3 regions of the Paenarthrobacter sp. C1 genome follow, and region 2 is predicted to be linked to each of the others. Evidence: riboswitches for the same ligand, from Rfam matches in the RefSeq annotation. Region 2 holds a riboswitch; each other region holds the start of a gene.
The links. A riboswitch is a leader RNA that binds a small molecule or an ion and turns the genes downstream of it on or off. The one in region 2 is predicted to bind glycine.
Positions count from the first base shown of each region.

Region 1: linked by a shared signal. The riboswitch ahead of gcvP (aminomethyl-transferring glycine dehydrogenase) and the one ahead of cycA (D-serine/D-alanine/glycine transporter) in region 2 are both predicted to bind glycine.
Region 3: linked by a shared signal. The riboswitch ahead of gcvP (aminomethyl-transferring glycine dehydrogenase) and the one ahead of cycA (D-serine/D-alanine/glycine transporter) in region 2 are both predicted to bind glycine.

Region 1 is NZ_CP186052.1:964,711-967,982, reverse strand. Features, by position in the region: gene gcvP (aminomethyl-transferring glycine dehydrogenase) at 1-1,474, opposite strand, end outside; glycine riboswitch at 1,653-1,750, opposite strand; gene ACNAOU_RS04695 (TetR/AcrR family transcriptional regulator) at 1,844-2,383, opposite strand; gene ACNAOU_RS04690 (MFS transporter) at 2,457-3,272, shown strand, end outside.
Region 2 is NZ_CP186052.1:786,137-789,408, reverse strand. Features, by position in the region: gene ACNAOU_RS03875 (ExeM/NucH family extracellular endonuclease) at 1-9, shown strand, start outside; gene cycA (D-serine/D-alanine/glycine transporter) at 88-1,548, opposite strand; glycine riboswitch at 1,695-1,793, opposite strand; gene ACNAOU_RS03865 (FAD/NAD(P)-binding protein) at 1,869-3,272, opposite strand, start outside.
Region 3 is NZ_CP186052.1:4,507,076-4,510,347, reverse strand. Features, by position in the region: gene ACNAOU_RS21120 (PucR family transcriptional regulator) at 7-1,515, shown strand; glycine riboswitch at 1,590-1,688, shown strand; gene gcvP (aminomethyl-transferring glycine dehydrogenase) at 1,837-3,272, shown strand, end outside.

The DNA of each region.
Region 1 (3,272 bases), 180 kb from region 2:
GCGCGAGGTCGCGATCAGAGAGCTTGCGGATGTAGCGCAGGAGCTGGGTTTCGGAGCGGTGGGTGTTGAACACCGGGTGCTGCATGAATGCGCTGGTGCGCTCAACGGAAGCCTCCAGCGCAAAGTCCTCGGCGGCATCGGTGACCGAAGCGCCAAAGACATCGAGCAGGCTGCCGACGATGTCGGACGTAGTCGTCTCATCAACCGAGATGCCAACAGTGTCGGCATCGATGCCGCGCAGGTTGATGCCCTTGGCCTCGGCGGCGGCGACGATCTCTGCTGCCTTGCCCGTGACGCGGACGGTGATGGTGTCGAAGAACGAACCGTGGAGGACCTCGACGCCGGCAGCCTTCAGGGACGCTGCGAGCGTGCGGGCGTGGCTGTGGGCGGTCTCGGCGATCGCTTTCAGGCCTTCGGGGCCGTGGTAGACGGCGTACATCGAGGCGACGATGGCCAGCAGCGCCTGCGCGGTGCAGATGTTGGACGTGGCCTTCTCGCGGCGGATGTGCTGTTCGCGGGTCTGCAGGGCCAGACGGTAGGCGGGGACACCGGCGTCGTCCTTGGAAACGCCCACCAGACGGCCCGGCATGGAACGCTCGAGACCCTTCTGGACGGCCATGTAGGCCGCGTGCGGGCCGCCGAAGAAGAGCGGGACACCCAGGCGCTGGGCGGAACCCACGGCGATGTCAGCGCCCTGCTCACCCGGAGGGGTGATGAGCGTCAGGGAAAGGAGGTCGGCGGCAACGGTGACCAGTGCGCCGCGTTCCTTGGCCTCGGCAATGACGGCGGAGTGGTCGAAGACGCGGCCGGAAACACCGGGCTGCTGGAGGACGACGCCGTTGATGGCACCTTCCGGAAGGCCGGCTGAAAGATCGGCAACCTCAACCTCGAAGCCGAGGGCTTCAGCACGGCCCTTGACGATGGCGATGGTCTGCGGGAGGCAGTCTGCGTCGAGCACAGTCTTGCCGTCCTGCACGGCCTTGTTCTTGTTGGCGCGGCGCATCATGAGGACGGCCTCGGCCACGGCGGTTGCTTCGTCAAGCAGCGAGGCGTTGGCGATAGGCAGGCCAACGAGGTCCTGGACCATGGTCTGGAAATTCAGGAGTGCTTCAAGGCGGCCCTGCGAAATTTCAGGCTGGTACGGGGTGTAAGCGGTGTACCAGGCCGGGGACTCAAGGATGTTGCGGCGGATGACCGGCGGCGTGATGGTGTCGTAGTAGCCCTGGCCGATCATCTGGACCGCGGTCTTGTTCTTGGAGGCGAGCTTGCGCAGCTCGGCCAGGACCTCGACTTCGCTCAGCGCGTTCTGCAAGGTGAGGGCGACGTCCTGGCGGATGTCGTTCGGAACGGCAGTGTCGACCAGCGAGTCAACAGAGTCGTAGCCAACGGACTTGAGCATGGTCTCAATGTCGGCCTGGCGGCGGGCGCCGATATGCCGATCGACGAAGGTGGTGGAGGCAGAACTAACCGTCACGAAGGAACTCCAATACTTGGGCGGCGTTTGGGTACGCCACAGCGGCTCGGGTTCCTCCCCGCTCTGTATTGGACCTGAGAGTTTCCGCGTGTTGTCCGCACAACGAATCGCTTGCACCGTCGGTGAGCACAGCATCCCACGTCAATGGCGTGGAGTGCCTGCTGCTTTCCAGAGTTGCCTCGCCGCGGCGGTGCGTGGGCCTGAGAGATTCCTGGGGAGGGTTTGCTCCTACGGCGCCTGCATCACGTGCCTGCAGGACTCTCCCGCCGCAGATCAAAGGCATGTTCAGTTGTCTGTGGGCGCCACGCTGGGCACGCCACAAGGCTTAATTGTCCTACGTGCAAGGCCCTGCGGCAAATGGATGAGCAGTCACTTCCGCAGGCGGTCCAGGACCCCCAGCAGGATTTCGACGTCGGCCTCCCGGCCGGCGTTGCCGGCCCCCTGCCCGCCCTCGAACATCGCGTTGAAATAAAGGCCGTCGCCCATGTAGCTGACGGCCTTGGCGATCTCCGGTCCTACGTCTTCGGCCAGGACATCAAGCCACTGCTGCTGGATTCCTGCGAAGCGCCGCCGCGTTTCCTCATGGGCTACTTCAGCGAGCCTGGTGGCGGCTACGAAGGCCCTGTCCATGGGGGTGTCGGCCCAGAGGGAGGACCGGATGAAGTAGGCGGCGGAACCGTCCGGCGCGGCCTTCATCTGCTCAATGTCCTCCTGCGCCAAATCGTCCAGGCGTTCCAGCAAGGCGCTGATCAGGGCTTCCTTGTTGGGGAAGTGATACAGGAGCCCGCCCTTGGAGACACCGGCCCTCTTGGCGACGGCATCCAGGGTAGCGGCCCGCTCCCCTACCTCGATCAGGAGGGATTCGTAGGCATCCAGGACGGCGTCCCGGGCAACTGGTTTTCGTGGCATGTGTACATCATTCCCTAAAGAATTGCGGGGGTTGAATTTGTAACTATACCGTCTGGACGGTACAGTAAGAGGCATGTTCTCGCCGTCCTCAACCCAAGCACCCCGTTCCGCCGCCCCCTTGACGGGCCCGGCTGCACCGTGGCGCGACTGGACGGCCTTGGCACTGCTGATGTTCCCGGTGCTGCTGGTGGCCGTCGATAACACCGCGCTCACTTTTGCCCTGCCGGAAATCGCCCGCTCGCTGGACGTGGGCGGCATACAGCTCCTGTGGATCGTTGACGCCTACCCGCTGGTGCTCGCTGCGCTCCTGGTCTCCATGGGCAACCTTGGTGACCGGATCGGACGACGCCGGTTGCTTCTGATCGGCAGCACAGGCTTCGCCGCGGTTTCGGCTGCTACGGCATTCGCTCCGTCCGCGGAGTGGCTTATTGCCGGACGCGCTGCACTCGGCGTCTTCGGCGCCATGCTGATGCCATCAACGTTGTCCTTGATCAGGAACATCTTTATCGACCCCAACCGCCGTCGGCTCGCGATCGCTGTATGGGCTGCCGGATTCTCCGGCGGCGCAGCCCTCGGTCCCATCTTCGGCGGCTGGCTGGTGGAGCACTTCTGGTGGGGCGCCGTCTTCCTGGTAGCAGCATTCCTGCTTCTGCCGCTCCTTGCCTTTGGCCGGGTACTCATTCCCGAGTCCAAGGACGCCAACCCCGGCCGGGTGGATGTGTCCAGCATTGTCCTGTCCGTGGTCACCATGGCGCCCTTCGTTTACGGCATCAAGGAATTCGCGGTCCACGGCTTCGGTGCGTCAGCTGCTGCTTTCATGGGCTTTGGCCTGGTGATGGGCATTCTGTTCGTCCGCCGCCAGCAAAGGATCGAAAGCCCCATGCTGGAT
Region 2 (3,272 bases):
AGGGGCTGACCACTCCCGGCAAAAGCAACATAAGCAGGGCCCTCCACGCAGCCAGCGTGAAGGGCCCTGCTTTTGCGTTCGGGAAGCCTACTTGGTGGCCGGCTCCGGCTCGGCCGTCCTCTCAGCATCCCGCTGCAATTCGGCCTGGAACGCCGCGTAGCGTGCCAGGTGCGCGGGCCGGCGCCGAAGGATGATCCACGCGACCCCCAGAATCACAAACCACACGGGGGTGGCGAGCAAGGCAATCAGGGTGTCCGGCTGGGTGGTAAGGGCCCACAGCACGAAAGCGAAGAACGCGAACACCACCCACACCATCACCACGCCACCGGGCATCTTGAACGCTGACGACTCGTGCAGGTGTGGCCGGCGCTTCCTGAAGGCAAGGTAGCTGGCCAGGATGATCGACCAAACGAACACGAAGCACACCGCGGACACTGTGGTCACCATGTCGAAGGCCTTGCCAACGTCCTGGCCGGCGTACATGAGCACGACGCCGGACAGCAGCAGGACGCAGGACAGGAACAGGGCGTTGCGGGGTACTTTGCGTCCGGAGAGGGCGCCAAACACCTTGGGCGCGTCGCCCTCCTGGGCGAGACCAAACACCATGCGGGACGTGGAATAGATGCCGGAGTTGGCAGAGGACATGGCAGATGTCAGCACCACGAGGTTGACGATGGTGGCCGCTGCGCCGAGGCCTGCCAGGGAAAACATCGCGATAAACGGGCTGTGGCCGGCGGCGAACTGCGTCCACGGTGTGACGGACATGAGGATGATGAGGGCACCGACGTAGAACAGCAGAACCCGGATGGGGATCGAGTTGATGGCCTTGGGGAGGTTCTTCTCCGGGTCCTTGGCTTCGGCAGCGGTGGTGCCCACCAGTTCGATGCCCACGAACGCGAACACGGCGATCTGGAAACCGGCCACGAAGCCCATGAACTCGTTCGGGAAGAAGCCGCCATGGCTCCACAGGTTGGAGAAACCGGCCGGACCGGCGTCGGACTCGAAGCCGCTGAAGATCATGAACAGGCCAACGATGATGAGCGCAGCGATAGCCACGATCTTGATGAGCGCGAACCAGAACTCCGTCTCACCGAAGGCCTTCACGGTGGCCAGGTTCAGGAGCAGGAGAATGCCGATGGTGATGAGTCCCGGAACCCACAAGGGCAGGGAAGGCCACAATTCCTTGGAATAGCCGGCGATGGCGATCACGTCGGCGATCCCGGTAATGACCCAGCAGAACCAGTAGGTCCAGCCGGTGAAGAACCCGGCCCAAGGGCCCAGGAGGTCAGCGGCGAAATCGCTGAAGGACTTGTAGTTCAGGTTGCTGAGGAGCAGTTCGCCCATGGCACGCATGACGAAGAACAGCATGAAGCCGATGATCATGTACACAAAAATGACGGATGGGCCGGCTGCGGAAATGGTCTTTCCCGAGCCCATGAAAAGGCCGGTGCCAATCGCTCCACCGATGGCTATGAGCTGGATGTGGCGGTTGCTGAGCTGGCGTTCAAGATGGGGTGAACCGGCACTCGCGGAAGGATGAATCGTCAAAGGAACTCCGTCGTTCAGGCGGCACAGGGTGCCGCATTGATTCGGGTTCCTCCCCGCTCTGTACGTGGACCTGAGAGTTTCCGCGGGCATGGGCCTGCTTGCACCTTCGGTGAGTCCGGTGTGGCCGGACTGCTTTCCAGAGTTGCCTCGCCGCGGCGGTACATGGGCCTGAGAGATTCCTGGGGAGGGTTTGCTCCTACGGCGCCTGACGGGATGTACCGGCAGGACTCTCCCGCCGCAGATCAAAAGCGCGCACACCCTTGCGGGTGATGCAGCTCACACAGTAACGAAGGCTGGCAGGCAACGCAAGCCTGTGACGGCTAGAGGCCCAGGATGCTGCGGGCGATCTCGTCAGCGTCGCGCAAGGTCCGCTGGCCGCTGGCATAGGCCCGCCCGGAGCGGGGACGGGCTTCGGCGGCAATGGCATTGCCCCACTGCGACGCGGACAACTGCAAGCCCAGAACGTACATGTTTTCCGTGATGGATCCGTTGGCGGCAAGGGGACGGTAAGGGTGCGGCTCAACGTCCAGGCCGGTGGTTTGCATGGGCGTCCCCTCCACACTCATCATGATCTTGGTCCGCACCAGGCCGTCGGCCATGAGCTGCTCGAGCAGCGGAGAAATGTTGATGCCCACCCTGTTGGCGGGTGACATCGCTTCGATCAGGGTGCGTGCTTCAGCGGGCCCCTCGTGGACCCAGGGTGACGCCGCCCGGAACACTTTTGCGCCACGATCGACGCTGAACTTGGGGTCCGGTCCCACAAAACTCACGACGCCGGCACGCGCCAAGGCGGCCAGCTGCTCCGAACGCAGCGCAGGAGGTCCGCTGGCCAACCCTTCGACAAACGACTCGAACCAGCCGCGCAGCCCTGCCAGCCAGGACTCGTCGGTGATGCCGCCGTCGGCTACAACGGTCTTGAGGATGGCACGGCCGGTGTGGAGCGCGCCGATGGCCATCTTCACGGGGTCCGATTCGCCCAGCGCCGAACGCCGCGCGTCGTCGTCCAGGTACGCGGTGATCGCAGCATCCAGGTCACGCCGTGACGCGAACGTCCGGCCTGCCAACGGCGCCGCGAGCCCGCGCAGGTTCAAACGCCGTGATGCCGCCACATGCTTTTCAACCAGGACCTCCACGTCGCTTTCCCAGTTTGCCGTGGTGTGGGCATGCGGTTGGAGCGCGTCTTCGAGGTCGGCCAGGAACTGCGCCGGGTCCTTGATCGCGGCCGGCTGGGACCGGGCCAGCGTCGAATAGTAGGCCCACAGCGCGTCCCGGTGCAGCAAGGGCCACAGGTCATGGTCGAAGCCGGGCTGGATGCCTGCGGCCCGGAACCGGTCCACTGCGTCCTCGGTCAGGTAGCGCATGGTGATGCTGCGCGGGTAATAGCCCTCCAAACCGGCCTTCGCCCGGTACGGCGTTCCCCTGCGTGACGCGGCGATGATCCTGGGCTCCCGGCCCGAGGCCCGGTACTCCAACACCCCGGCACCGGGCGCTCCGGCTTCAAGGAACTTGCCGCCGCGGCCTTCGGTCAGCTGGCCCATCACATCAAAGAAGTTCAAGCCCATGCCGCGGACAAGAACCGGCTCATTGTCCGGCACAACCTGCCAGTCAACGTCGGCGGGCGGTGCCGGCGGGAAGTACAGCAGGCCCAACTCGTCAGCTGCGCGCTTGAATAATTTCTGCTCCGGATTCAGCCGTGACTCGATGTGACCCAGAGCCAGCACCAC
Region 3 (3,272 bases), 980 kb from region 2:
CAAGGCGTGGCAATCACCGTCGCTGAACTCGTTGCTGAGCCACAGCTCGGCCTGGCGCTCCTCGCAGGCGCCGCAGGCCTCGACAACCGCATCACCTGGGCCCACACGTCCGACCTCCCGCGACTCTGGGAGTGGGTCACGGGCGGCGAACTCATGATGACCAACGGCCTCTCCATCCCGGCGGACGCTGAGGGCCAGGTGGCGCTCGCGAAGGCGCTGATGGACAGCGGTGCCAGCGCCCTGGCCATCGGAGAGAAGATGCACGCGCCGGAGCTGTTGCCGGAGTTCCTGGAGGCCTGCGACCACCTGCCGTTGCCGCTCATCAACATCCCCTACCCGCTGCCGTTCATCGCCATCGCCCGCTCCGTCGCCGAGGCGTCCTTGCTGGAAGAGTCGCGCCGCCTGCGCCAAACGGCCAGGGTCTACGACCTTCTCCGGACCGCTGGAGCTTCCGAGGACCACTGGCAGAGCCTCGTACAGCGGCTTGCGACGGAGCTTGACTCCGAGCTCTTCGTGGTGGATCGCCGCTGCCTCCATCCCTGGCACCCCGAAGGCGAGCCGCTTCCGGTCTTCCTCGCCGACGAGTGGGCTCCACTCTCCGGGCAGGTGTCGTTGGCGGGGAAGAACTTCCAGTGGCACCGCGTTCGGGGCAGGCACGTCCTGACCATGGATATCCCCACCCACGCGAATGCGCTCTTGGTGGTGTTGCCCAACGGCGAACCGCACCCGGACGCCGTCGTGCTCCTGCATGCGGCCACCGTGCTGGGACTGCAGCTTTCGCGCATCGTCCTGTCGCTGGAAGGCAGGCACCGCCTAGCGGGTGAGTTCTTGCTCCAGGCCATGGACGGGCGCTTGGGCGCGGCCGAGATAGAGAGCCGGCTCGCAGCTTTTGACGTTCCGCCACAGCGCTTCCTGCTCGCCTCCATGGCTGCGGACGGGTCCTCAGCGGACGACGGCGACAGGCTGGCAAACGTGCACATCGAACTGTGGCGGCACGGGGTTGCGTCGGCGTCGTTGAAGCGGAACAACAGGTTCCATGTGGTGGTCCCGGCGGACACGGCAGAAGAAGTTCTGGTCCATTGCGCCGGTGTGGATGCCGCGATCGGGATAAGTGCGCCGGCAGCCGTTGCGAATATCCAACGCGCGTTGCAGGAATCCCTCTGGGCGCTCGGTTCGGCCCGGGCCAACAAGCTGGGTTTGGCCCGTTATGCCCAGGGCCCGTCCTGGTTGGGCCTGACCGGGGTTGAGGAGGGAACGGCTCTGGTCCGGCGGTTGTTGGGTCCGGTTTTCGACTACGAGCAGAGCCAGGAAGGCGATCTCATTGTCACGTTGCGGACGTATTTGGACTCGCAGCGGTCCTGGCAAAAGACGGCGGCAACCCTGTTCACGCACCGGCAAACCATCATCTACCGGATCCGGAAAATCGGTGAGCTGACGGGCCTGGACATGGGTGAAACCTCCACGGTGGCCCAGCTCTGGTTCGCCCTTCAGATCCACGAGGCCATGCACGGGTAGGGGCCGCTTGCTTGCACTTTTGCGAAACCCCACGCTATGGTGTGAAGCGTGTCACTCGCGTGACGCAACGCTTTTGATCTGCGGCGGGAGAGTCCTGCCGGTACATCCAGTCAGGCGCCGTAGGAGCAAATCCTCCCCAGGAATCTCTCAGGCCCATGTACCGCCGCGGTTAGGCAACTCTGGAAAGCAGTTCGGGCAACCGGGCTCACCGACGGTGCAAGCAGGCAACCATTCCTGCGGAATCTCTCAGGTCCAATACAGAGCGGGGAGGAACCCACATCATCGTGGCGCTCAGTGGGCGCCTGAATCATGGAGTTCCTCTTGACTGTTCAATCAACCCCCACCGCTTTCGCGGACCGGCACATCGGCGCCCGGCGCCAGGCCGACGTTGACACCATGCTCAAGGCCATCGGCTACGACTCTGTCGACGGCCTGGTGGACGTAGCCGTCCCCGATTCCATCCGCCAGGACACGGCCCTGAAACTGCAGGATGCCCTCACCGAGGTGCAGGTCCTCGCCGAACTGCGGAAGCTCGCATCCAAGAACAAGACCGCGGTCCAGATGATCGGCCAGGGCTACTACGACACCGTCACGCCCCCGGTCATCCGCCGCAACATCCTGGAAGCTCCCGCGTGGTACACGGCCTACACGCCGTACCAGCCGGAAATTTCCCAGGGCCGCCTCGAAGCGCTCCTCAACTTCCAGACCATGGTGCAGGATCTCACCGGCCTTCCCGTGGCGAACGCTTCCCTGCTGGATGAAGCCACCGCCGTGGCCGAGGCCGTGCTGCTGATGCGCCGGGCCAACAAGAACAAGACGGCCAAGGATGGCAAGACTGTTTTGGACGCCGACCTCCTTCCGCAGACCATCGCCATCGTGAAGGGCCGTGCTGAGGCGCTGGGCTTCGAGGTGGAGGTCGCGGACCTCTCCGCCGGTCTGCCCGACGGCGACATCAACGGCGTCGTGCTCCAGCAGCCTGGTGCTTCAGGCCGGGTTTTCGACCACTCCGCCGTCATTTCCGATGCGAAGGAACGTGGCGCACTGGTCACCGTGGCCGCGGATTTGCTGGCGCTCACCCTCATCACGCCCCCGGGCGAACAAGGTGCCGACGTCGCCGTCGGAACTGCTCAGCGCTTCGGTGTTCCGCTGTTCTTCGGCGGCCCGCACGCGGCCTACATGGCCGTGCGTGAAGGCATGGAGCGGACGCTCCCGGGCCGTATCGTCGGCGTCTCCAAGGACAACGCCGGCGTCCCCGCCTACCGCTTGGCGTTGCAGACCCGCGAGCAGCACATCCGCCGCGAAAAGGCCACGTCCAACATCTGCACGGCACAGGCCTTGCTCGCCATCGTGGCCTCCATGTACGCGGTCTACCACGGCCCTGAAGGCCTGAAGGCTATCGCCGAAACCGTCCACGGCCACGCCCGCACCCTCGCCACCACACTTGTGAAGGCTGGCCGCGAGCTCGTCTCAGATTCCTTCTTCGACACCCTCACCGTCCGCGTCCCCGGCAAGGCAGACAAGGTCATCGCCGCCGCCGAAGCCCGCGGCATCAACCTGCGGATCATCGACGCCGACACCGTTGGGGTTTCGGTTGATGAAACCACGACGCCGGAAGTCCTCTCCGCGGTAGCCGTCGCCTTTGGTGCCGGTCCGGTGGGGGACGCCTCCGGGTTCGAACTGCCCGAATCCGTAGTCCGCACCTCTGATTTCCTACAGCACCCGGTGTTCAACACGCATCGTTCAGAGACGCAGCTGTT